Regions from separate parts of the Polyangium spumosum genome, predicted to be linked through region 2. Evidence: predicted binding sites of a transcription regulator. Region 2 holds the regulator's gene; each other region holds the start of a gene.

What was found. The regulator HrcA, encoded in region 2, represses chaperone genes, less so after heat shock. The targets are predictions, from matches to a motif close to GNTAGCACTCNCCNNNGGNGAGTGCTANC.
Region 1: a site for HrcA is predicted at 1,993-2,021, ahead of groES (co-chaperone GroES). Genes of this name have one in related genera too.
Region 3: a site for HrcA is predicted at 6,504-6,532, ahead of groES (co-chaperone GroES). Genes of this name have one in related genera too.

The regions. Positions count from the first base shown of each region.
Region 1 covers NZ_WJIE01000002.1:550,407-558,256, reverse strand. Annotated here, with positions in the region: gene groL (chaperonin GroEL) at 1-1,538, opposite strand, end outside; gene groES (co-chaperone GroES) at 1,575-1,871, opposite strand; gene GF068_RS08210 (hypothetical protein) at 2,376-2,933, shown strand; gene GF068_RS08205 (hypothetical protein) at 2,933-3,550, shown strand; gene GF068_RS08200 (NAD-dependent epimerase/dehydratase family protein) at 3,571-4,581, opposite strand; gene GF068_RS08195 (response regulator transcription factor) at 4,836-5,597, shown strand; gene GF068_RS08190 (hypothetical protein) at 5,881-7,850, shown strand, end outside.
Region 2 covers NZ_WJIE01000003.1:767,357-775,206, reverse strand. Annotated here, with positions in the region: gene GF068_RS13205 (response regulator) at 1-329, opposite strand, end outside; gene GF068_RS13200 (RluA family pseudouridine synthase) at 601-1,644, shown strand; gene hrcA (heat-inducible transcriptional repressor HrcA) at 1,636-2,685, opposite strand; gene GF068_RS13190 (hypothetical protein) at 2,991-4,055, shown strand; gene GF068_RS13185 (Fur family transcriptional regulator) at 4,114-4,569, opposite strand; gene GF068_RS13180 (HAD-IC family P-type ATPase) at 4,635-6,977, opposite strand; gene argF (ornithine carbamoyltransferase) at 6,987-7,850, opposite strand, start outside.
Region 3 covers NZ_WJIE01000020.1:93,296-101,145, reverse strand. Annotated here, with positions in the region: gene GF068_RS38450 (polyamine aminopropyltransferase) at 1-167, shown strand, start outside; gene GF068_RS38445 (NAD(P)/FAD-dependent oxidoreductase) at 167-1,762, shown strand; gene GF068_RS38440 (PP2C family protein-serine/threonine phosphatase) at 1,941-2,717, shown strand; gene GF068_RS38435 (MBL fold metallo-hydrolase) at 2,792-3,559, opposite strand; gene GF068_RS38430 (Crp/Fnr family transcriptional regulator) at 3,565-4,212, opposite strand; gene groL (chaperonin GroEL) at 4,350-6,053, opposite strand; gene groES (co-chaperone GroES) at 6,104-6,409, opposite strand; tRNA gene GF068_RS38415 (tRNA-Gln) at 6,850-6,920, shown strand; tRNA gene GF068_RS38410 (tRNA-Glu) at 6,963-7,037, shown strand; gene GF068_RS38405 (alcohol dehydrogenase catalytic domain-containing protein) at 7,101-7,850, shown strand, end outside.

The DNA of each region.
Region 1 (7,850 bases), on a different contig from region 2:
ATGAGGCTCGCCACGCTCGCGGCGTTCTGGAGCGCCGAGCGCACGACCTTCACCGGGTCGATGACGCCCATCGCGAGCAGGTCGCCGTACTCGCCGCTCGCGGCGTTGTAGCCGTACGAGCCCTGGCCGTCGCGGACCTTCTGGACCACGATCGAGCCCTCTTCGCCGGCGTTCGCCGAGATCTGGCGGAGCGGCTCCTCGATCGAGCGGCGGATGATGTTCACGCCGAACCGCTGCTCGTCGTTCACCTCGAGCGAGCCGAGCGAGGCCTGGGCGCGGATGAGCGCCACGCCGCCGCCGGGGACGATGCCCTCTTCCACGGCCGCGCGGGTCGCGTGGAGCGCGTCCTCGACGCGGGCCTTCTTCTCCTTCATCTCGGTCTCGGTCGCGGCGCCGACCTTGATCACCGCCACGCCGCCGACGAGCTTCGCGAGGCGCTCCTGGAGCTTCTCGCGGTCGTAGTCGCTCGTCGTGTGCTCGATCTGGGCGCGGATCTCCTGCTGGCGCGCCTTGATCTTGTCCTTCTTGCCCTGACCGCCGACGATCGTCGTGTTGTCCTTGTCGATGAGGATGGTCTTGGCGCGGCCGAGATCCGAGATCGTGACGTTCTCGAGCTTGAGGCCGAGCTCCTCCGCGATCACCTGACCGTCGGTCAGGACCGCGATGTCCTTCAGCATCTCCTTGCGGCGATCACCGAAGCCCGGCGCCTTGACGGCGGCGCAGTGCAGCGTGCCGCGGAGCTTGTTCACGACGAGCGTCGCGAGCGCCTCGCCCTCGACGTCCTCGGCGATGATGAGCAGGTTCTTCTGCTGCTTCGCGATCGCCTCGAGGACCGGGAGGAGGTCCTTCATGTTGGAGATCTTCTTCTCCGAGATGAGGATGTAGCAGTCCTCCATCACGGTCTTCATCGCCTCGGCGTCCGTCACGAAGTACGGGCTGAGGTAGCCGCGGTCGAACTGCATGCCCTCGACCACGTCGAGCGTCGTGTCGGCGCTCTTCGCCTCCTCGACCGTGATGACGCCTTCCTTGCCGACCTTCTCCATCGCGTCGGCGAGGAGCTTGCCGATCGTCAGGTCGCCGTTCGCGCTGATCGTGCCGACCTGCGCGATCTCCTTCGCGTCCTGCGTGAGCTTCGCGACGCTCTTCAGGTGCGTCACGATGGCCTCGACCGCCTTGTCGATGCCGCGCTTGATCTCCATCGGGTTGTGGCCCGCCGCGACGAGCTTGGAGCCCTCGCGGTAGATCGCCTGGGCGAGCACCGTCGCCGTCGTCGTGCCGTCGCCCGCGATGTCGCTCGTCTTCGAGGCCACCTCGCGCACCATCTGCGCGCCCATGTTCTCGAAGCGGTTCTCGAGCTCGATCTCCTTCGCGACCGTGACGCCGTCCTTGGTCACGGTGGGCGAGCCGAAGCTCTTCTCGATCACGACGTTGCGACCCTTCGGGCCGAGGGTGACCTTCACCGCGTCGGCGAGGGCGTTGACGCCCGCGAGGATCATGCTGCGCGCGGACTCGTTGTAGATGATCTCTTTGGCTGCCATCTCGATATCTCCAGATTCAGGGGGCCACGGCCCGCGTCACGCCTCGATCACGCCCAGGATGTCGTCCTCGCGCAGGATGAGGTGCTCTTCCCCGTCGAGCTTCACCTCGGTCCCCGAGTACTTTCCGAAGAGGACGCGGTCGCCTTCCTTCACGTCGAGCTTGCGGACGGTGCCGTCCTCGAGGACCTTGCCATTGCCCACGGCGAGGACCGTGCCCTCCACGGGCTTCTCCTTGGCGGAGTCCGGGATGTAGAGCCCGCCCTTGGTCCTCTCTTCTTCCTTGAGTCGCTTGACGATCACGCGGTCCTGCAGAGGCCTGATCTTCGTCGCCATCGTGAAACCCTCCGGGGGTGGCCGGCGGCCACCAGATCCCATTCGCAATGGGCAGGCGCGAGCGCGCGTTCGTGCTTGGGCGCCCCCGCCACATGCCCGATGAGCTTGCGGTTTTTCGATTGTTAGCACTCACGGGGGGTGAGTGCTAACGAACGGCGCGGAAGATAGTCATGGTCGTTCGGCTGTCAAGCGGCTGAAATTCTCGGCTGGGCCGATCGTTGGCAGCCGCCCCCCGGGGTGGCCACAAATCCTCGGAATCCCTCGTAAAACCGTCCGCCGTGTGCTGGGCGCCGAGCGCCCCCTGCGGTAGATTCCGTTCATGGGGCCCGCGTCCGGTCGAAAGCCGACCGCGAAGCCCCACTCTCCGGTCTTTCGAGGACGAGTTGTTCAACCGGGCGCGTGGCGCCTGCTGGATCCCGGTCCCGAGGCGCCCCGTCCAGGACGAGGTGCCCCGTGAGCCGTACAACCAGCATTGCGATCTCTCTCAGTATATCCGACTACTTCATGAGCGCCGTCGGTGATGCGCTGCGCTCGCGGAAGATCGAGGCCTCCGCGGCGGCGTCTCATTATCTCGTCGGTGTTCTGTGTGACTATGCGCACCCCAGCGAGGAGAACGAGTCGGCATTTTCCCGACCCCTCGCCTTCCAGCTCCACGACGCGCTCGAGGCCTCCGGGGTCACGCGCTTCAAGCGCCTGCGCGCGCTCGGCGACGGCGTGCTCTACGGGGTCGGCTTCTTCGGCGGCCACGTCGAGCTGCGCGGGATCAATCGCGGCTACGTGATCCGCGTCGGCCGGGCCGCGTACGACAACGCCTCGGCCATGCTGCGCGCGCCGGGCCAGCGCGCGACCCACGACGTCCTCACCGAGCTCGCCGACCGATTCGAGCAATTCGTGGCCGTCCTGAACGAGGTGGCCGACGGCGCGATCGCGAAGGGCGCGCAGGGCCAGCGTGGGCTGATCAAGCTCTACGAGCGCTGGCTCGAGACGGGCTCGTCGAAGATCGCGGAGGAGCTCGGCGCCCGCGGGCTCGTGCCGCAGCGCGGAAAGGAGGGCGTCCACTGATGGCGCCCTCGCTCCCTGCGCGGATCCAGGCAGAGCTCTGCCACACGTACGGCATCCCGGAGGCGCCGCCGGTCGAGGATTTCATCCAGCCCATCGACGAGGCGGACGAGGCGGACGAGGCGGGGCGCGAGGTGCTCTTCGTGCGGGAAGACGAGGACGGCGTCTCGCTCGCGCTCCACCTGCCGCGCGCGGCGCTCGAGCCAAAGAGCCCGCCCTTCGACCTGCTCTGCCAGGTCGTCGAGGGCGTGAGCCATTTCCTGTACCTCGCCGAGCGCGCGCGGCGCGAGCTGCCGGCGACGCAGCTCGAGCTCGAGCTCCAGGCCGAGGTCGACAAGTACGTCCTGCTCGTGCACGGCCCGCTCGCCGCGCGGCGCTTCGATCCGGCGCGCGCGGCGCGCATCCGGGCGCGCCTCTTCGAGGCCGTGGTGTACCTCCACCCGCCGGGCACCGAGCGCGGCGATCGGTACCGCCTCGCCAACGATCTCGCCGCGCGCTTCGCCGGCAGGCTCGAGGAGAGCTTCGCCCGCCGCGGCCACTTCGACCGCATGCGCCGCGCGCTGCGCTCCTTCTACGCGGCCGGCCAGTCCGACAAGATCACCCTCGCTCGGGCGGCCTGATCCTCCTCATCCGTTGGGGCTCAAACCATCCCGTTCGCCCGGAAGTACTCGATCGCGCGCTCGACCGAGGTCCGGAGGGGCGTCACGGGCAAACCGAGCTCGCGCCGGGCCTTCGAGCCGTCGTAGTAGGCGTGGTGCTGCATGTAGCGGACGCTCCTGTAGGTGGCGATCGGCGGCGTGTGGCTCACGTGATCGGCCCAGGACTCGAGGCCGAAGGCCATGGCGCGCGCGAGGCCGGCGGGGATCGGCAGCCGCGGCGGCTTCTTGCCGGAGACCTCGGCGACGAGCTCGAGGAACGCGCGGAACGTGACGTTGTGGTTGCCGAGGATGTACCGCTCGCCGATGCGCCCGCGGGTCTCGGCGGCGACGTGCGCGATCGCGACGTCGTCCACGTCGACCGCGCAGAACCCGCCTTTGCCCACGCCGGGCATCTTCCCTCGCAGGAACGAGAGGATGATGCCGCCGGTCGGCGTGGGCCCGATGTCGCGCGGGCCGAAGGGGAACGCGGGGTTCACGATCACCACGGGCAAGCCCGCCTCGGCGAGGCGCGTGACGACGCGCTCGGCGTGGTATTTCGAGGCGATGTAGTCGTTCGCGAGGTCCCAGAGGTTCCACGGCGTCGACTCGTCGGCGGGCGTGCCGTCGTCCTTCAAGCCGACCGCCGCGATCGACGAGGTGTAGATCACGCGGCGCACGCCCACGTCGCGGGCGGCGAGCAACGAGGTCAACGTGCCCTCGATGTTGACGCGGTGGATCGGCGTGGGATCGGGCATCCACACCTTGTAGATGGCCGCGAGGTGGTAAAACGCGCTCGCGCCTTCGAGCGCCTTGCGCATCCCGGCCGCGTCGCAGACGTCGACCTCCACGCGCTCGACGCGCTCCGCGGGCAAACCCTCGAGGTTCTTCGGGCTCGCTCCGGGCTCGACGAGCGCGCGCACACGGCGGCCCTGGTCGAGCAGCTCGCGTACGACGGCTGATCCGATGAATCCCGTGGCGCCGCTCACGGCGGCGAGGTCCTGGGTGGTGGTCATGGCGCGGCTGCATGATCGCAGGAGCCGGCGGGCGGGGGAACGAGGTACGTCGTGGCGAAGTTCGTCCGGCGATCCCCGAGGGCGCGCCTTCGCGTACGGGCAGGACTTTACGACGGCGTCGGGAATGTCCAGGTGTCCTCGCCGCTTGGGGGCGGCGGCGCCTTGCGCCGGGCCTGCCGAGGTGATGCGGCGAAAGTGCCGGGCGCATGTAGGCCTTGACCTTCCACCCTTCCGCGTACTCTCATCCCGACACGATGTCGTCCGCCAGCACCAGCACGAAGCCTCTCACCGTCGTCGTCGCCGAGGACGAGCCCGCCATGCTGAGCCTGGTGGCTCGCCATCTCCGGACCCTCGGCTTTCACGTCCACGATGCCGCCGACGGCGAGACCGCGTGGCGCCTGATCCAGCAGCATCACCCCGAGCTCGTGATGCTCGACGTGATGATGCCGCAGATGAGCGGCTGGGAGGTCGCGAAGCTCGTGAAGGCTCCGAACGCCGCGGGCGGGGCCCTCGCGAACACGCCGGTCCTGATGCTCACGGGCATCGGCGAGAGCATGAACGCGATGACCTCGCCGCTCTTCGCCGACGGTTGGCTCGACAAGCCCTTCGAGTTCGCCAAGCTCGACGAGAAGATCCGCGAGCTCCTGGCGAAGTACGGCAAGGAGATGCCGCCGCGTCGGGCGCTCGACGAGGTCGAGCTCGACGAGGAGCTCGCCGCGGAAGAAGAGGCGGCCCCGCCGAAGCCCGCGCGCGCCGCGAAGAAGGCGACGAAGAAGGCCACGAAGAAGCCGGCGAAGAAGGCGGCCGCGAAGAAGGCCGGAAAGGCCCCGGCGAAGGCCACGAAGAAGGCCACGAAGAAGGCGGCGGCGCCCGCGAAGAAGGCCACGAAGAAGGCGGCGGGCGGCGGCGCGGCCAAGGCGCCGGCGGCGAAGAAGGCCACGACGAAGGCGAAGGCGACGGCGGGGCGGAAGGCGACGGCGAAGAAGCCGCGCGCGGCGGCGCGTCGATCGAGCTGAGAAGCGGCGGTCCTCGGTGAGGGCGCGGCGGGCGGTCTTCGTCTGCGGCGCCCTTCGTCGTTTGTGCCTGCGGGTGTCGCGAGCTTCCTGGAGGCGGGTAGGGGGGCGCCCCGAACGTGCTTTCGCTCCGGGGGAATCCTCCCGGCGCGGCGCGCGTAAGATCGCGCTGCGCGGCGCGTTCCCCCCGCAGGAACTTACGGGCGCCCGAAACGTCAACAGCTACAATGACGCCCCTCACCTCCCGGCGATCGGTCCTCCCGGGGCGATCGGAGCGACTTCTACCGTGAGCGATCACCGTACCCAAGGGCTCTCTCGCATCCGCCGCGCCGCCGCGATCGTCTCGTTTCGGCTCCGCGTCGCGCGGGCCGTGCGTTACCTGCCGAACGCGCTCACGCTGGCGTTTGCCGTCGTCGCGGGCACCCTCGCGTGCCGCAAGTTGTTCCCCGACCACCTCTCCGAGCAGCGCGCGCGCCAGATCCTGATCGGCGCTGCGGCGGGCGTCGTCGCCGTCGCGCTCGTGGGGCTCCTCCGCAGGCTCCCGCCGCGGGCCGGGACGATCGCGCTCGATCGCCATCACGGCCTCTTCGACCGGCTCACGAACGCGCTCGCCTTCGACGCGCTCCCCACCTCCGAGCGTACGCCGCTCATGGAGGTGGCCATCGACGACGCGTGCGAGAACACGCGGGAGCTGAAGCCGAGCAAGGCCGCGCCGATCCGTTTTCCTTCGGACTACTTCGCGGCGGCGCTCGTGGGCCTCGGCGCCTTCGCGGTCGCGCTGCTCGAGATCCCCACGCTCATCAAGGAAGCGCCGCCGCAGCTCCGCACGATCGACGCGGTCGCGCTCTCGGACGACGACCTCGAGCTCTTCCGCGAGGCCGCGAAGGAGCTCGCGAAGAAGGATCAGACGCCCGAGGTGCAGGCCGCGATCGAGCGGTTCAACCAGCTCGTCGAGGACATCGCGAACAAGCGCCTCGATCGCACGGAGGCCTTCCGCAAGATGGAGGCCATCGAGCGTGATCTCTTGAAGGGCGCCGAGGCCGATCGGAAGGCGCTCGAAGAGGCGCTCGAGCAGATGGGCAAGGATCTCGAGTCGAGCGAGCTCTCGAAGCCCGTCGGCGAGTCGCTGAAGAAGAAGGACCTCGAGAAGGCGAAGAAGGACCTGAAGGACCTCGCGGAGCGGCTGCGTGACGGCAAGAAGAAGCCCGACAAGAAGTCGCTCGAGCGGCTTCGGGACGCGCTGAAGAAGGCCTCCGAGCGGCAGAAGGACGCGCTCGCGGCGATCAACGAGAAGCGCGCCGAGGCCCGCGAGGAGCTGCTCAAGAAGAAGCAGAAGAAAAACGAGCAGGACGCGGGTCCGCAGGACGAGCAGGAGGAGCGGCTCCTCAAGAAGAAGGAGCGCGAGCTCGAGAGGCTCGATCGCGAGGCGGAGAAGCAGGAGCGCCTCGGGCGGCAGCTCGACAAGCTCGATCGGGCGCTCGCGAAGGCCGCCGAGGATCTGATGCGCGAGCTCGGCGCGTCGGCCGAGGATCTCGAACAAGCGGCCGAGGACATCAACCGCATGCAGCAGGAGGAGATGTCCGAGAAGGAGAAGGAAGAGCTCCGGCAGCGCCTCGAAGAGCTGCGCGAAATGCTCCGGCAGCAGGGGCAATCGGGCAAGCAGCGCATGAAGCGCATGATGCGCTTCGGCAAACGCGCGCGTGGAGGCTCGGGCCAGCCGCAGCAGGGCCAGGGCCAGCAAGGCCAGGGCCAGGAGGGCCAGGACGGTCAAGACGGCCAGGAAGGCGAAGGCCAGGACGGCCAGAACGGCCAGAACGGCGGCCAGCAGCCCGGTGGTCAGGGCAAACAGTGGGTGATTGGCCCGGGCGGCAAGAAGATGCTCGTCCTGTCACAAGGGGGCGGGCAGGGGCAGGGCGAAGGCCAGGGGGAAGGCCAGGGGCAAGGCCAGGGCGATCAGCAGGGCCAGGGCGGCCAGGGCACGGATCCGGGCGGCAAGGGCGTTGGCTCGGGGCACGACGGCAACGTCGCCGGAAAACGCACCGATCCCAAGATGGGGACGCAGGACGTGCAGGCCCAGGGGCTCGACACGGGGGAGGGCCCGTCGAACAGCGAGGTGATCCTCGCGGCGGCCGAGAAGGGCTTCCGGGGCGGCGGCTACAAGAAGGTCTTCACGCAGTACAAGACCGTCGCCGAGGAGCAAATCAACAAGGAAAAGGTGCCCGACGGGTACCGATTCTACGTGCACCGCTATTTCCA
Region 2 (7,850 bases):
ATCGCCGTGCTGTCGTACGGCTTGTCGATGTGGTCGTCGGCCTGGGCCGCCGTGCCCTTGGCCGGATCGTAGGGGTTTTGCTTGGACGACAGGAAGAGGACCTGGGTCCCGGGCGAGGCCGCCTTGATCGCCTTGCAGAGTTCGTAACCGTTCAGGGGCGAGAGCGTGCCGTCCGTGATCACGAGGGCAGGTTTCTCGGTCTTGAGCTTCTCCAGGGCGGCGTCGGGCCCATTGGCCGTCACGCAGCGAAACTCGGGACCCGCAAACGTGATCTCGAGGACCTTGCGCATGGTCACGCTGTCGTCGACGGCGAGGATGGTGCTGGCCACGGAACGGTCTCCTCTGGGGTAAAGCGCCGCTGGGGCTGTCTTTCGCGCTATCTTCGGTCTCGCGCGCGCGGCGTGTCAACAAGCCGGATGATTTTTCGCCGCGGGCGCCCATGCGGCGTGAAGTGTCGAGCGCCCACGATCGAACGTTGCTCCGAAGAGCGACGCGAGCATAGCGCAAGCGAGGCCCACGAGGAAAAATCGAGCGGCATATTCATGCGCGGCACGTCATCGTGAGCGCGATCGTTGGTCTGCCTGCCCGCCGTTTTCCCGCATGTCCTCGCGCAACCCGACCCGCTCCCGCTCCCGCGCCGCCTCGCGTGGCGCACCTCGCACCCCGCCCCCCGCCGGTCAGCCGGCGAGCTCGCTCGGTTCGCCCGACGCGACCTGGATCGTCCCGCCGGAGCTCGGAGGTCGCCCGCTCGACGGGGTGGTCCGGACGCTCGGCGCGCTCTCGTGGTCCGACGCGCGAAGGCTCATCGAGACGGGCAAGATCGCCGTCGACGGGACGCAGATGCTCGATTCGACCCGAAAAACACGGGCCGGCGCCGAGATCACGCGGCACCCGCGGGCGCCTTCGCGCAAGGCCGCGCGGCTCGCCGAGCTCGGCGAGGAGCTCGTGGTGCACGTGGATCCCGCCCTCGTCGTGGTGCGAAAGCCCGCGGGGATCTCGACGATCCCGTTCGGAGACGAGTCACCCGAGGAGCGAGAGAAGACGCTCGACGCGCTCGTGCGGGACCTGCTCGCGCGCCGCGACAAGATCCGCGGACGCGCGCCGCTCGGCGTGGTGCACAGGCTCGACAAGGCGACGAGCGGGCTGCTCGTCTTCACGCGGACGCTCGCCGCGAAGAAGAGTTTGTCCCAGCAGTTCCGCGTGCACTCGGTGCGCCGCGTCTACCTCGCGATCGTGCACGGCGACCTCGGCAAGAGGACGTTCCGATCGCGGCTCATCGCCGATCGCGGAGATGGCCTGCGTGGCTCGCTCGACGAGGGACAACGACGCGGAGAGGGGCAACTCGCGGTGACGCACGTCGAGCCGCTCGAACGGCTGCGCGGCGCGACGCTCGTCGCGTGCCGGCTGGAGACGGGACGAACGCATCAGATCCGCATCCACCTCTCCGAGGCGGGACATCCGATCGTCGGGGAGAACGTGTACGTGCGCGACTACGCGGGCCCGCGTATCGACGCGCCGCGTCTCATGTTGCACGCGACGGAGCTCGGCTTCGAGCACCCGCAGACGGGCGAGGAGGTGCTCTTCGAGGAACCTCCGCCCAAGGATTTCGAGGGCGTGCTCGAGAGGTTGCGCGCCTCAGGATGAGCCACGCCGACCGCCGAGCGCTTCGCTCATCGCGGTGGCCGTCGCGTCGACGAGGGGCATGACCTTCGCGTAGTCCATACGCGTCGGGCCGAGGACGCCGATGGTGCCGGCGACGCGGCCGTGCTCGGTGTACGGCGCGACGACGAGGCTGAGATCACCTTCGCCGAGCTCGCCGGCCTCGCTGCCGACGAACACCGTGACCGCGCCCGCGGCGATGACCTTGTCGAGCAGCTTGAGCAGATCCTCGCGCTCGGTGAGGGCGCGGAGCAGCTTCTTCAAGCGCGACGCGTCGGTGTACTCGGGCAGGTCGATGAGCTTGCCCTGGCCCTCGATGACGACGTCGCCGCCGCGGCGGTTCACGTCGGCGGTCGCGCGGCGACCGAGCTCGAAGGCGCGGCGACGCAAGGCGTCGAGGGCGATACGTTCGTCGGCGAGGCGGCGCGCGAAGAGGTCGCGGGCTTCGCCGAGCGAGCGGCCTTCGATGACGTCGGCGAGCAGGTTGTGGATACGCGTGAGCTCCGGCTCGGCGGGGACCTCTTCGATCTGGATGAAGCGGTTCTCGACGGAGCCGTCGGAGAAGACGAGCACGGCGAGGAGCTGGCCGGGGCGCGTGGGGATGAAGCGGAGCTGCGAGAGCGCGCGGAGCTCGGTGCGCGGCGAGGCGATGACCGCCGCCGTGCCGGAGAGCTCGGAGAGGTACCGCCCGGCCTCGCGCATCGGGTCTGTCGCGAGCGCGTAGATCTCGGCGAAACGTTGGCCGAGCTTGGCCTGCTCTTCGGGGCTGTAGGCGCGCGCCTGCACGAGCGTGTCGATGAAGAGGCGCAACGCGCGATCGGTAGGGACGCGGCCCGCGGACGTATGCGGCTGCTTGAGGTAGCCGGCCTCCTCGAGATCGGCGAGCACGTTGCGAACGGAGGCCGCCGAGAGGTCGAGGCCATACTTGCGCGCGAGCGTGCGACTTCCCACCGCGGCGCCGGTCGAGATGAACTCGGTGACGACGGCGAGAAGGATCTTTCGAGAGCGGTTCGTCAGGTCACTCATGATCGCGTCCGTCCCTACGAGCCACCCGGGGTCGTCGTCTCTCTCCCCTGCGCTAGCTTGCTTCGCTTTTTGTAGGCCTGCTGGATGGAGAGGTCAAATCCGACCGACGAATCCAGGGCAAATTCCTCCAGCGGCCTCCGAAGTGCCGGATTCGTGCCCGGTTTTCAGGGGAGGGCCGGAGAACGCGTCCAAGGAGGGCCTTCCTTCGGCGTCGTTTCCACCTCCAACGGAGCGCGCCCTGGATCCTGGCTCTTTGGTGCAGGTTCCCGGACACGCTCGCCCGCTCTGTCGCTATGGTAATCCGCGTGCTTGCCTCCCGTCGCAAGTCGTCCGCCCGACCGGCGGGCGCATTCCTGGTCGTGCTCGTGCTCGCGCTCTCCTTCGCCGTGGCCGGATGCCCTTGTGCCGGCGGCGTGGTGAACGCGAACCCGCAGCTCCGGTGGTGGCTGTTCTCGAACTTCGGCGCGAGCCGGATCTGTCCGGAGATGCTGAAGATAGGCGTCTCGCTGAAGACCGACTCGGCCTCGCCCGCCATCGGCCGCTTCTTCCCGATGACGTGTAACTACACCGTCGACGACGCACGACAAACCGTGGCGGTGAGCTTCTCGGGCACGGGCTACGGCTACATGAACCCGGCCAAGCGTGTCGGGTTCTCGGCGTCGACGACGATCGAGCTGCGGCCCGACTTCGCGATCGCCGACGACGACATCTACGTCTGGGGACGGCTCAACCGCATCATCTCGGGGCCGGATTTCCGGCTCGGGTACATCGAGAACCCCGCGTTCAACATCGCCTCGAACATCCCGCCCTTCGGCACGTTGACGAACTTCTTCGGCAACCAGGTGATGACGGGCGAGCTGACGCGTGGGTTCACGGTCGTGGCCAACGAGGACCGCGGCAACGAGTTCACGCTCGGGATCCTCACGCCGCCGAACAAGCCCATCAAGCCGTTCAAGGTGCAGGACGACGAGAGGTTCACGTTCGCGAACGAGAGCTTGGACATCCACGGCAACGCGCGCGACTACCTCGGGCCCTTCGAGGTCGGATCGGGGCAATCGCTCTACCTGACGATGAGCGTGCAGGGGCCGACGGTCGACGTGATGATCGTCGCCAAGCCGGTCGGCGACATGTGGCGCGAGTCGTACCAGACGGGCAAGCCGCTCGGGCCGGCGCCGGGTCCGGTGCTCGGCGGCGCGCCGCTCGCGCCAGGGCCGGCGCAGACGAAGAAGTTCAACCTCGCGCCGGGGCTCTACTACGTGGTGCTCGACAACACGCAGTACGCAGGGCTCGTGGCCCCGCCGGTGCAGGTCTTGAACCCGCTCTACGATCCGGTCGCGCGCGTGAGTTACGTCGCGCAGGTCGGCGAGTAAAACCGCTCGGATCTCGCGCCCCTCTGCCCGCGTTCGTCGCGGCGGAGGGGCGCGCCGTTCAAGAGACCTTCTTCTGACAGTCGCCGCAGGTGCCGTACATCTCGTGCTTGTGCGAGGTGACGTGGAAGCCGTAGCGGCTCGCGATCTCGTCCTGCAGCGCCTCGATCTTCGGCTCCTCGAACTCGACGATGGTGCCGCAAGCGACGCAGATCAGGTGGTCGTGGTGCGACTTGGCGTCGTCGGCGAGCTCGTAACGACTGAGGCCGTCGCCGAAGCGGCGCTCGGAGGCCACGCCGCACTCGGCGAGCAGCTTGAGCGTGCGGTAGACCGTGGCGTAACCGATGCCCTTGTCGCGCACGCGGACCTCGGTGAGCAGGTCTTCGATCGTCATGTGCGACGCGCCCTCGAAGAAGGTGTCGACGATGAGCCGCCGCTGCGCGGTCGAGCGCAACCCCTTCTTGGCCATGTACGCCTGGAGTCGAGCCCGCAAGCGATCCACGGCGGCTCGGTCCAGGGTCACGGCTTCCTCCCTCACGCTCGCGACCATGGCCTCATTTATCCCGTCCACGTTTCCGGGCGTCAAGTGTCGCTTGGACCGTTTTCCCACGTATGTCCTCGCGTGCTCCCCGACTCCCGCACGCGGTCGAGCGCTCGCACATGCAAAACCGCCATCGCCCCGCCGAGGAGCGAGGCGAGCGGCGCATACGCAGGCGGAAGCACGCCAAACGCCACGGCGATCGCCCCGACGAGCGCAGGGATGACGGCGATGAGGAGGCCAACGCGCGCCTCGAGGCGGGCCCGGTGCGCGATGGCGAGCGCGAGCGCCGCGTCACGCACGTCATCCGAGGCGAGCGCGACGGAGAGGTCTCCCGGCGAAGAGCCCGCCGCGCCGAGCGCGACCGCGACGTCCGCCGCGCCGAGCGCGCCTTCGTCGACGCCAGGATGACCCAGGACCGCGACGGACATGCCCGCGTCGATGAGCCTGCGGACCTCGGCCGCGCGCTCGGTCGGCAGGACCTCGGGGCGGATGTGATCGACGTCGAGCGAGTGGCCGATGGCCTCGCACGTCTCGCGCGCGTCGCCCGACATGATCACAGGCTCGATCTGCGCGTCGAGCAGGTGCTGCACGGCCGCGCGCGCGCCAGGGCGCAAGCCGTCCTGCAGGCCAAGGATGCCGACGAGGCGCGCGCCGACGGCGACGAGGACGACGGTGCGGCCGAGGGCCTCGAGCTCGGCGATGCGTTGCTCGGCCGCGGCGATGGAGATGCGGTTCGCGAGGAGGAGGGCGCGGCTGCCGACGCAGAGGTCCTCGCCGGAGCTCGTCACGGCGGTGACGCCGAGGCCAGGGACATGATGCGCGTTGCGCACGCCGTCGGGGCGCACCGAGCGCGTCACGGCGGCGCGGACGATCGCCGTCGCGATCGGGTGCTCTTCGCCGCGCTCGGCGCCTGCCGCGAGCGAGAGGACGTCGAGCGGCTCGAGCTTGCCGCCCGTGGCTTCGAGCTCCGCGAGCTCGGGCTCGCCGAGGAGGAGCGTGCCACGCGCGCAGAAGACGGCGACGTTGACGCGCGCGGCGCGATCCCAGGCGCCCTCGCTCTTGTAGGCGATGCCGCGGCGCTGGGCGTGCAGGATGCCACGCGCGACGTGCACGCCGGCGACACCCGCGACGAGCGTGGTGGCGAGCGCGGCGTGGGAGGCGACGGCGGTCATCGTGATCTCGACGGCGGAGCGTCCGCCGGCGATGAAGGCCGAGAGCGCGCCGGTCACGAGCGCCGCGAGCGACCAGCGCTCGGCGAGGGCACGCGAGGCCCGCGCGATGGGCGCGAGGGCGTCGGCGCGCCTGCGCGGATCGAGCAGGACGCGCGCGAAGGCGCGGTCGTTGCCGGCGAAGGTGCAGGTGCCGCGCAGCCTGCCGCGCACGACCTTCGCGCCCGCGACGACGGGCTCACCCGCGCGCCTGCGCACGGGCGTGGTCGCGCCGAGCCAGGGCAGGACGAAGACCTCGCCCGAGCCGACGACGAGATCAACGGGGACGACCTCGCCCGGCTCGACGAGGACCTGCTCGCCAGGGCAGATGTCGAAGACCTTTTTCTTGGCGATCTCGCCGGCCGAGCCGTCGTCGGGCGCGCGCCTGCCAGGCACGGCGAGCGACTGCGCGACGAAGGCGCGCTCGGCGAGGGAGGCGTGCCGCGCGCCTTCGAGCAGCCATGCGCCGACGGCCGTCGCCGTGACGATGAGGCCGGCGAGCGACGCGGCCTCGGAGCCGAGGGACGGATGCGCGCGGAGCGCGGCGAAGGTGGCGAGGACGAGCGAGAGGATCGAGGGCGCGAGGATCGGCGCGGGGTGCGGATCGGAGGGCTCGCGCGGGGTCGTGGCGGCGCGGCCGACGAGCATGCCCGCGCCGACGGAGGCGAGGACGATACGAGCGCCGATGACGAGGACCGCGTCGCCCGCGAGGCCGAGCGCGACGGCGAGCGTGCCCGCGATGGTGGCGATGACGAGCAGGAGCGCGCCGATGTCACGCGGCTCGGGCACGTCGATGCGGGAGGGCGCCTCGGTGAGGATGGAGTGCGCGATGGGCTCGACGAGGGTCCTGTCGTCGAAGGGCGCGGGCGGCTCGGGGAGCGCGGCGTCGCTCGAAGCAGGCGCGTGGAAAGGGACGATGGGCGCGTCGAGCTGGCCGCGCGCGGGCTCGGGCTCGGACCTGCGGGGCGCGAAGAGCGAGAGCGGGACACGCGCGGGGCGCGCGCCGTCCGCTTCGCCGGGAGGCTCGCCGAGGAAACACGCGCGGCAGGCGTGGCGATCGCAGAAGAAGTGGAACTTGCTGTCGAAGATCGCGACGTGGCCGGCGCGGAGCGGATCGAGCAGCTTGCCGCACCCCGAGCAGGGCACGGGATCGGCGACGGGTCCGAGCGCTCGCAACGTCGAGCCTCAGCCTGCCGCGCCGCCGCGGCCGACAGCGAAGGGCGGCGGGCCGAAGCCAGGCCCGAGCGCGGCCCACTCGAGCAGGGCCTTGCTCGTATGCAGCCGCGACTCGACCGCGTCCCACACGAAGCTGCGTGGGCCTTCGAGCACGTCGGCGTCGATCTCCTCGCCGCGATGCGCGGGCAAGCAGTGCAGCACGACGACCTCGGGCGAGGCGAGCGAGACGAGCTCCTGCGTGATGCGGTAGGGCGAGAGGGCGCTGATGCGGTAGTCGCGTTCGGTCTCCTGCCCCATGCTCACCCACACGTCCGTGATCAGGACGTCGGCGTCCTTGGCCGCCGCGCGCGCGTCGTCGGTGATGGTGATCTGACCGCCGCGGGCGCGCGCCTCCTCGACCTCGGGCAAGGGCGGGGCGAAGGCGGGCGGCGTCGCGAGCGTCACGTCGAGCTTCAGCAGGCCCGCGGCCTCGATCCACGAGCGAGCCACGTTGCTCGCGTCGCCGACCCAGCAGATGCGCAGGCCGTCGAGCCGGCCTCGGGCCTCGCGGGTCGTGTGCAGATCGGCGAGGACCTGCATGGGGTGGGCGTCGTCGGTGAGCGCGTTCAGCACGGGGGCGCGGCAGGCGCGGGCCATGGCCTCGAAGCGCGCCGTGGTGCTCGTGCGGTACGTGACGGCGGAGACCATGCGGCCGAGCACGCGGGCCGTGTCCTCGGTGGGCTCGCCGCGGCTCATCTGCGTCGACTCGGGCGTGACGATGATCGGGTGACCGCCGAGCTCGTAGGTGGCGACCTCGAGCGAGAGGCGCGTGCGGGTCGAGGGCTTGTCGAAGAGGAGGGCGACGGCGTGGCCGGCGAGCGGCCGCGGGTGCTC
Region 3 (7,850 bases), on a different contig from region 2:
CGCTGCGGATCGAACAGACGAAGCTGCGCTGGCTCGAGTCCTCGGGGCTGCCCGAGCTCTTCCGCTTCCCGCGCGACATCGGTCGCGTCGAGGCGCCCGTGAACCGGCTGAACGATCAGAAGCTCGTGTCGATCTACGCGCGCGAGTGGGGCGTCTTCACCCGCTGATGGACCGACGAGCCTTCCTCACGGCGGTCGCGGCGGGCTGGATGGTCGACACGATCCTGCCGAGCAAGGCGCCGATCGCGGGTCGGATCATCGGCGCCTCGCACGGCGTCGGGCACCTCGTGCGGGACGGCGGCGCGCCCGAGCCGAGCGGGCCGGCCGAGCGCGCGGACGTCGTCGTCATCGGCGCAGGCGTCGCGGGCCTCTCCGCGGCGTGGAGGCTCGCGCCCGCGGGGCTCGACGTGCGCGTGCTCGAGCTCGAGTCGTTCGTCGGCGGCACGAGCACGTGGGGCGACGACGGCGCCGCGCCGCACCCGTGGGGCGCGCACTACCTCGCCGCGCCGAACCCCGAGGCGCGCGCGGCGCTGCGCTTGCTCGAAGAGATGGGCGTGGTGCAGGGCTGGGACGCGGCGGGCCGCCCGCGCTTCGATCCACGCGTGCTCTGCCACGCGCCGCAGGAGCGCCTCTTCTACCGCGGCGCGTGGCACCCCGGGCTCACGCCGCAGGACGAGCTCGACGGGCGCGACCGCGAGGAGATGGAGCGCTTCGCCCGCTTCGAGGACGAGCTCACCGAGCGCGTCGGCGAGGACGGCAGGCACCTCTTCCAGATCCCGCTCGCGTTCTCGTCGCGGGATCCGGACACGCTCGCGCTCGATCGGATCAGCATGCGCGCGTGGCTCGATCGCGAGGGCTACACGTCGCCGTTCCTGCGCTGGTACGTGCGTTACGCGTGCCTCGACGACTTCGGCGCCGAGCCCGAGGAGGTCAGCGCCTGGGCCGCGCTGCACTACTTCGCGGGCCGCAAGCTGAAGACACCCGAGCTCGACGGCAGCCACTTCCTCGTGTGGCCCGAGGGCAACGGCAGGCTCGTCAAGGCGCTCTCCGCGAGGGCGAACGCGGCCGTCTCGCTCGGCGCGCTCGTGACGGGACTTCGCACGATCGAAGGCGGTCGCGTCGAGGTGCGCTGGCTCGACGTGCGTGATCGCGCCGCGCGCCGCATCCATGCGCGCGCCGTCGTCGTCGCCGCGCCTGCGTTCGTGACGGCGCGCCTCTTCCCTTCTTCTGCCGCGCGCTTGCCCGTGCGCGCGAGCTCGCCGTGGATCGTCGCGAACATGCACGTCGAGCGCCCGATCGATCCCGACATGGCGTGGGACTCCGTCCTCTACGATGCAGCGGGCCTCGGCTACGTCGACGCGCGCCATCAGCTCACCGAGCTCTCCTCGCGCACCGTGCTCACGTACTACCGCGCGTACGGCGGGCCCGATGTCGTGGGAGCACGAAAGAACCTCGTCACGCTGCCGTGGGAAGAGATCGCGAACGACGTGCTCTGCGACCTCGCGCCCGCGCATCCCGAGCTGCGCGAGCAGATCTCGCGTCTGGACGTGTGCGTGTGGGGCCACGCGATGCCGCGTCCGCGCCCTGGTTTCCTCGGCGAAAAGCCCTTCGAACCGCTCGTCTTGCTCGACGAGCGAGTGGCGTGGGCGCACGCGGATCAGCCCGGCATGGCGCTCTTCGAGGAGTCGCAGGCGTCCGGCGTGCGAGCGGCCGAGGCGATCGCGCCAGCGCTCGGGATCGAGCTCGGCTCGACCTGGTTGTAAAATCCAGGAAAATCGTAGCCATGAGCACAGAACCGACAGGTGAACACCACATTTTCGGGGTTCTGGTGGGCTTGCTGTCCTTCCGGGGGTGGGGTTCGGGGGGTCCTGGGCGGGAAAGGTGACGGGATCTGCTCACCGACCTTGCACGGCGCCCCCCCACCGCGTCTATTGTTCGGCCATGCGAACCCGGTTCGCCGGGATGACCGATGTCGGCCTGATGCGGGAGCACAACGAGGACAACCTCCTCGTGATGCCCGAGTACCATGTCGTCGCCGTTGCCGACGGAATGGGCGGGCATCGCTCCGGCGATGTGGCGAGCCGGCTGGCCGTCTCCACCCTCTCGGATTTCTTCTCGGTCACCGTCGGTCGCGACGGTACATGGCCATTTCCTGCCGATCCGAACTTGACGGAGGAGGAGAACTACGTCGTCACGGGCCTACGGCTGGCCAACCGTCGCATCTTCGATCGTTCGCTCAAGACCATGGCGGACTTCGGGATGGGCACGACGATCGTGACGGCGATGTTCGACAAGAACGCGACGCGCGTGACCGTGGGTCACGTGGGCGACAGCCGTTGTTACCGCATCCGGGGTGACAAGATCACGCAGCTCACGCGTGATCACTCGCTCGTCAGCGACGCCTTGCACATGGCGCCGTGGATGACGGAGGAGGAGATCAAGCGGCTGCCGCCGAACGTGATCACGCGCGCGCTCGGCATCCGCGAGGACGTGCTCGTGGATCTCTTGACCGAGGAGACGGCCGCAGGGGACATCTACCTGCTCTGCTCCGACGGCCTCTCGGGCCTCGTGAAGGACCCGGAGATCTGCGACATCGTCGTGAAGGCCCCGTCGCTCGACGAGGCGTGCCGCGTGCTCATCGAGCGCGCGAACTTCCACGGCGGGCTCGACAACATCACCGTCGTGCTCGCGCGCGTGGAAGCCGATCAGCAGGGCTGACCGACCCTCACCCCAAACCCCTCTCCCGCCCGCGGGAGAGGGGTTTTTGTTGCTTGCAGCGGGGCAAGCGACGCCTACAGCAAGAACTGATCGCCGATCTTCATGACCTCGAGGCTCACGCCTTCGAGCGCCGCGCACTCGCGCTCCACCTCGGCCTGGAACACCGGCTTGATGTGGTAGAGCAGCGTCGGCAGATCCTGCGGCCTGCGGAGCTTCTTCAGGTCGGCGCGTAACGTCTGCGGCGTGTGGTGACCGCTCACCGTGGCGAGGCGCTGCTCGCGGTTCGGGAAGCTCACCTCCATGAGCAGCGCGCGCAGGTTCGGCTGCTCGTCGAGCACCTGCCACAACCTGTCCGTCGGGCCCGTGTCGCCGCTGTAGGCGATGGCGCCGCCCGGCGCCTCGATCACGAACGCTGCGCTCTCGATCGTGTGGCTCACCATGATCGCGCGCACGTTGCAGCCCGCGAGGGGCACCGGCATCTCCGGCGTGAGCTCGAGGTAGCGGATCGTCGGGTTGTCCGGCGTCGGGATCGTCGCGAAATCGGGCCAGAGCTCGTTGTTGAAGAAGTGCTGCCGCAGGATGCGGATCGTCTCGCGCGTGCCCGCGACGATGAGCGGAGGCGCGCCCATCTGGCAGCGGTTGTCGGCGAGCGTCGCGAGATCGCGGATGTGATCGAGGTGCGCGTGGCTGACGAGGCAACCCTCGAGCTTGAGCTGGCCCTCGACCTCGAGCCCGCTCGTCAAGGAGCCCGCGTCGATCGCCAGGCGCTCGTCGAGGATGAAGGCGCTCGTGCGGTGCTTCGGGGTCTCGCCGCCGTGGCAGCCGATGACGCGGAGATCCACTCGGCTCAGCCTTCCCCGCCGAACTTCTGCGGCATCTCGAGGAACTCGACGAAGTCCTGGAGCCTGCCGACGTCGGCGACCACGATGCCCCCCGGCACCTCGCTCGCGAGGCGCAACCTGCGCAGCCGGAGCATCACGTCCGACGCCGCGACCGCGTCCACGCCGACGTCACGCGCGAGGTCCTCCGCGCGTGTACGGATCAGGATCCCGTCGGCCGTCTTCTCGCCGAACGCCTCCGCGCTCCGCGCCAGCGCGAGCATGATCCGCGCCTTCGGATCGCGGTGCATGAGCACCTCGATGAGCGCGTCCGCGGAGTCGAGCCGCTTCGCGAGCTTCTTGATGAGGCGCATCGCGATCTCGGAGTTGCCCGCGACCATCTTCTCGAGCGTCTTCGCCTCGATCAGCAGGCAGCGCGTCGTCTCCGTGACCGTGGCCGTCGCGCTGCGCGGCTTGCCGTTCAGGATCGCGAGCTCGCCGAGGAACTCGCCCGGGCCGAGCACCGCGATCACGCGCTCTTCGCCGGCGATCAACTTGGTGATGCGGACGGAGCCGGACTGGATCACGTACATCACGTCGCCGGGATCGCCCTCGCGGCACAGTATGTCCCCGGCTGAGAACTCGCGGCCAAACCGGGCGAAGAGCGGGTCCGACATCGTGGGGGGAGTTTACCGCCATACGGCAGGCCGGGTCAAAAACCGGAGGCCCTCCTGCCGAGCCCGCCGAAAAACGAAAGCCCCGGACGTCGAGGACGTCCGAGGCTTCCGTGCTCGGATACGGGGCTCTGGGGCGATCAACCCATGTCGAAGTCGCCCATGCCGCCCATGCCGCCCATGCCGCCCATGCCGCCCATGCCGCCCATGCCGCCCATGCCGCCCATGCCGCCCATGCCGCCGCCGCCGGCTGCGGCCGCGGTTTCCTTCTTGGGCTTGTCGGCGACGAGCGCCTCGGTGGTGAGCATCAGGGCCGCCACGCTGGAGGCGTTGGCGAGCGCGTGGTGCACGACCTTGGCCGGGTCGATGACACCGGCGGCGAAGAGGTCCTCGTAGGTGTCGGTCGCGGCGTTGTAGCCGAACGTGCCCTGCGCGGAGCGGACCTTCTCGACGACGACGCTGCCGTCGATGCCGGCGTTCGTGGAGATCTGACGGATCGGCGCCTCGGCGGACTTGCGCACGATGCGCACGCCGACGTCGCGCTCGTCGCCGAACTTGAGGTTGTCGAGCACCTTCGAGGCGCGGAGCAGCGCGACGCCGCCGCCGACGACGATGCCCTCCTCGACGGCCGCGCGCGTGGCGTGCAGCGCGTCCTCGACGCGGGCCTTCTTCTCCTTCATCTCGACCTCGGTCGCCGCGCCGACGCGCACGACGGCGACGCCGCCCGCGAGCTTCGCGAGGCGCTCCTGGAGCTTCTCGCGATCGTAGTCGCTCGACGTGTCGGCGATCTGCTTGCGGATCGACTCGATGCGGGCCTTGATCGCGGCCTTGTCGCCGGCGCCGTCGACGATGACGGTGTTGTCCTTGTCGATCTCGACGCGGCGGGCCGTGCCGAGGTCACGCAGCGTGGCGGTGTCGAGCTTCTGGCCGAGGTCTTCCATGAAGGCCGTCGCGCCCGTCAGGGTCGCGATGTCCTTCAGCATCTCCTTGCGGCGATCGCCGAAGCCGGGCGCCTTGATGGCGGCGACCTTGAGCGTGCCGCGCAGCTTGTTCACGACGAGCGTCGCGAGCGCCTCGCCCTCGATGTCCTCGGCGATGATGAGGACCTCGCGGCCGTGCTTGACGACCTGCTCGAGGACGGGGAGGAGATCCGCCATCGACGAGATCTTCTTCTCGTTCACGAGGATGAGCGGGTTGTTGAGGACCGTCTTCATCTTCTCGGGATCGGTGACGAAGTACGGCGAGAGGTAGCCGCGGTCGAACTGCATGCCCTCGACCGCGTCGAGCTCGGTCGACATGCGCTTGTTCTCTTCGACCGTGATCACGCCCTCCTTGCCGACCTTCTCCATCGCCTCGGCGAGGATGTTGCCGATCTCCTTGTCGCCGTTGGCGCTGATGGTGGCGACCTGCGCGATCTGCTCCTTGTCCTTGGTCGGGACGGCTTGCTTCTTCAGCTCCTCGAGGATCGCGGCGACGGCGGCGTCGATGCCGCGCTTGAGGTCCATCGGGTTGTGGCCGGCTTCGACGAGGCGGAGGCCCTCGTTGTAGATGGCCTGGGCGAGGACGGTCGCGGTGGTCGTGCCGTCGCCGGCCTTGTCGCTCGTCTTCGAGGCGACCTCGCGGACCATCTGGGCGCCCATGTTCTCGAGCTTCGAGTGCAGCTCGATCTCCTTCGCCACGGTGACGCCGTCCTTCGTGACGACGGGCGAGCCCCAGCTCTTCTCGATGACGACGTTCCGGCCCTTCGGCCCGAGCGTCACCTTCACGGCCTCGGCGAGCGTGTTGACGCCCCGGAGGATCGCGGCGCGCGCGCTACGGCTGTAAATGATCTGCTTCGCGGACATGGATCTTCTTCCCTTTGGGGTTGGTGAGGAGGAGGGCGGGGGCGCGAGGGCTAGCTCGCGGAGCCTTCGCCGCCGGTGACGGCGAGCAGGTCGTCCTCGCGGAGGAGCACGAAGTCCTCGCCGTCGATCTTCACCTCGTTGCCGGCGTACTTGCCGAAGAGGACGACGTCGCCGACCTTGATGTCGAGCGGCCGGAGCTTGCCGTCGCGGAGCAGCTTGCCGTTGCCCACGGCCACCACGCGCCCCTCGATGGGCTTCTCCTTGGCCGAATCCGGGATGATGATCCCACCCTTCGTCTTGGTCTCGCTCTCGAGACGCTTGACCACGATGCGGTCGTGCAGCGGCCTGATCTTCATGATGGCTTCCTCGTCAGTCTGTGTGCTGGGCACCGGCGGGCCGACCCCCCTCGCCCGTGGCTGTTGGCCACGAAGGACGTCGAGCACCAACGCCGCTGGCACTCGGCCATGCCGGTGGCTAAAACCGGCCGGGAAAATAGATCCCCCCTTTCCACCGTCAAGCCCGCCCTGGCCCGACTGGTCGTTTTTCCGAAGGCGCGCGCACGTCCAGGGAGGGCGCCGGAGATCCGTTTTTGACGGTCGCGGCGGACGCCGATGCACCACCCGGGTCCAAATTGAACGGAATTCCCGAACGATCTCGCGACGTTCCGAACATACGCGAAGAAGTGCTTGACAGGGCCGACGGGTCGGCTAATTTGCGCGGCCCGTGGACGACGGAGCGACTGCTCCGGTGCTCCGCCGGTCCCTTGGCCCCCCAGGCCTTTGGGAAAGCCGGTCCTTGGGGGATCGTCTAATGGCAGGACGACGGTTTCTGGCACCGTCTATCAAGGTTCGAATCCTTGTCCCCCAGCCCGAAGTCGGCTAAGAAGTGTCGCCGACGGATTTGAAAACTGGTCCCATCGTCTAGCGGTTAGGACACCGGCCTCTCACGTCGGTAACGCGGGTTCAATTCCCGCTGGGATCGCCAGCTCAATCCAAAAAACGAAAACGGCACCTTCGGGTGCCGTTTTTCGTTTTGTACGCTCGGACCATGAAGGCGCTCCAGTGCAAAGGCGACGGCGTCGCGCTCGCCGAGGTCCCCGATCCCGAGCCCACGCCGGGCGAGGTCGTCGTTGATGTCCGGTCGGCCGGCATCTGCAATACCGACCTGGAGCTCGCCCGCGGATACATGGGCTTCCGCGGCGTGCTCGGGCACGAGGTCCTCGGCGTGCACGCAGGCAAGCGGGTCGTGATGGAGATCAACTGCGCCTGCGGGCGCTGCGCGACCTGCCGCGCGGGCGGGCGCAACCATTGCCCCACGCGCACCGTGCTCGGCATCCTCGGCCGCGACGGCGGGATCGCCGAGGCCGTGCGGATCCCCGAGGAGAACCTGCATTTCTTGCCAGATTCGATCCCCGACGAGAGCGCCGCCTTCATCGAGCCGCTCGCCGCCGCGCTGCACGCCTTCGACGAGGCCGCGCCGAGGCCGGGCGACCGCGTCTGCCTGCTCGGCGACGGCAAGCTCGGCCTGCTCACGGGGCTCGCCCTCGCCGCGCGGCGCGGGGATCTCGGCCGCGCCGTCGCCGTGGGCCGACACCGGGACAAACTCGCGATCCTGGAGGCCGCGGGGCTCGACGTCGCGCTCGAATCCGGTTTTTCCGAGGCGGCTTTTGATATCGTCGTGGAGGCGACGGGGCACCCCTCGGGGCTCGCCCGCGCGCTCGCCCTCGTGAAGCCCCGCGGGACGATCGTCCTGAAGAGCACGTATGCAGGGGTCGCGAACGTGGACCTCGCGCCGGCC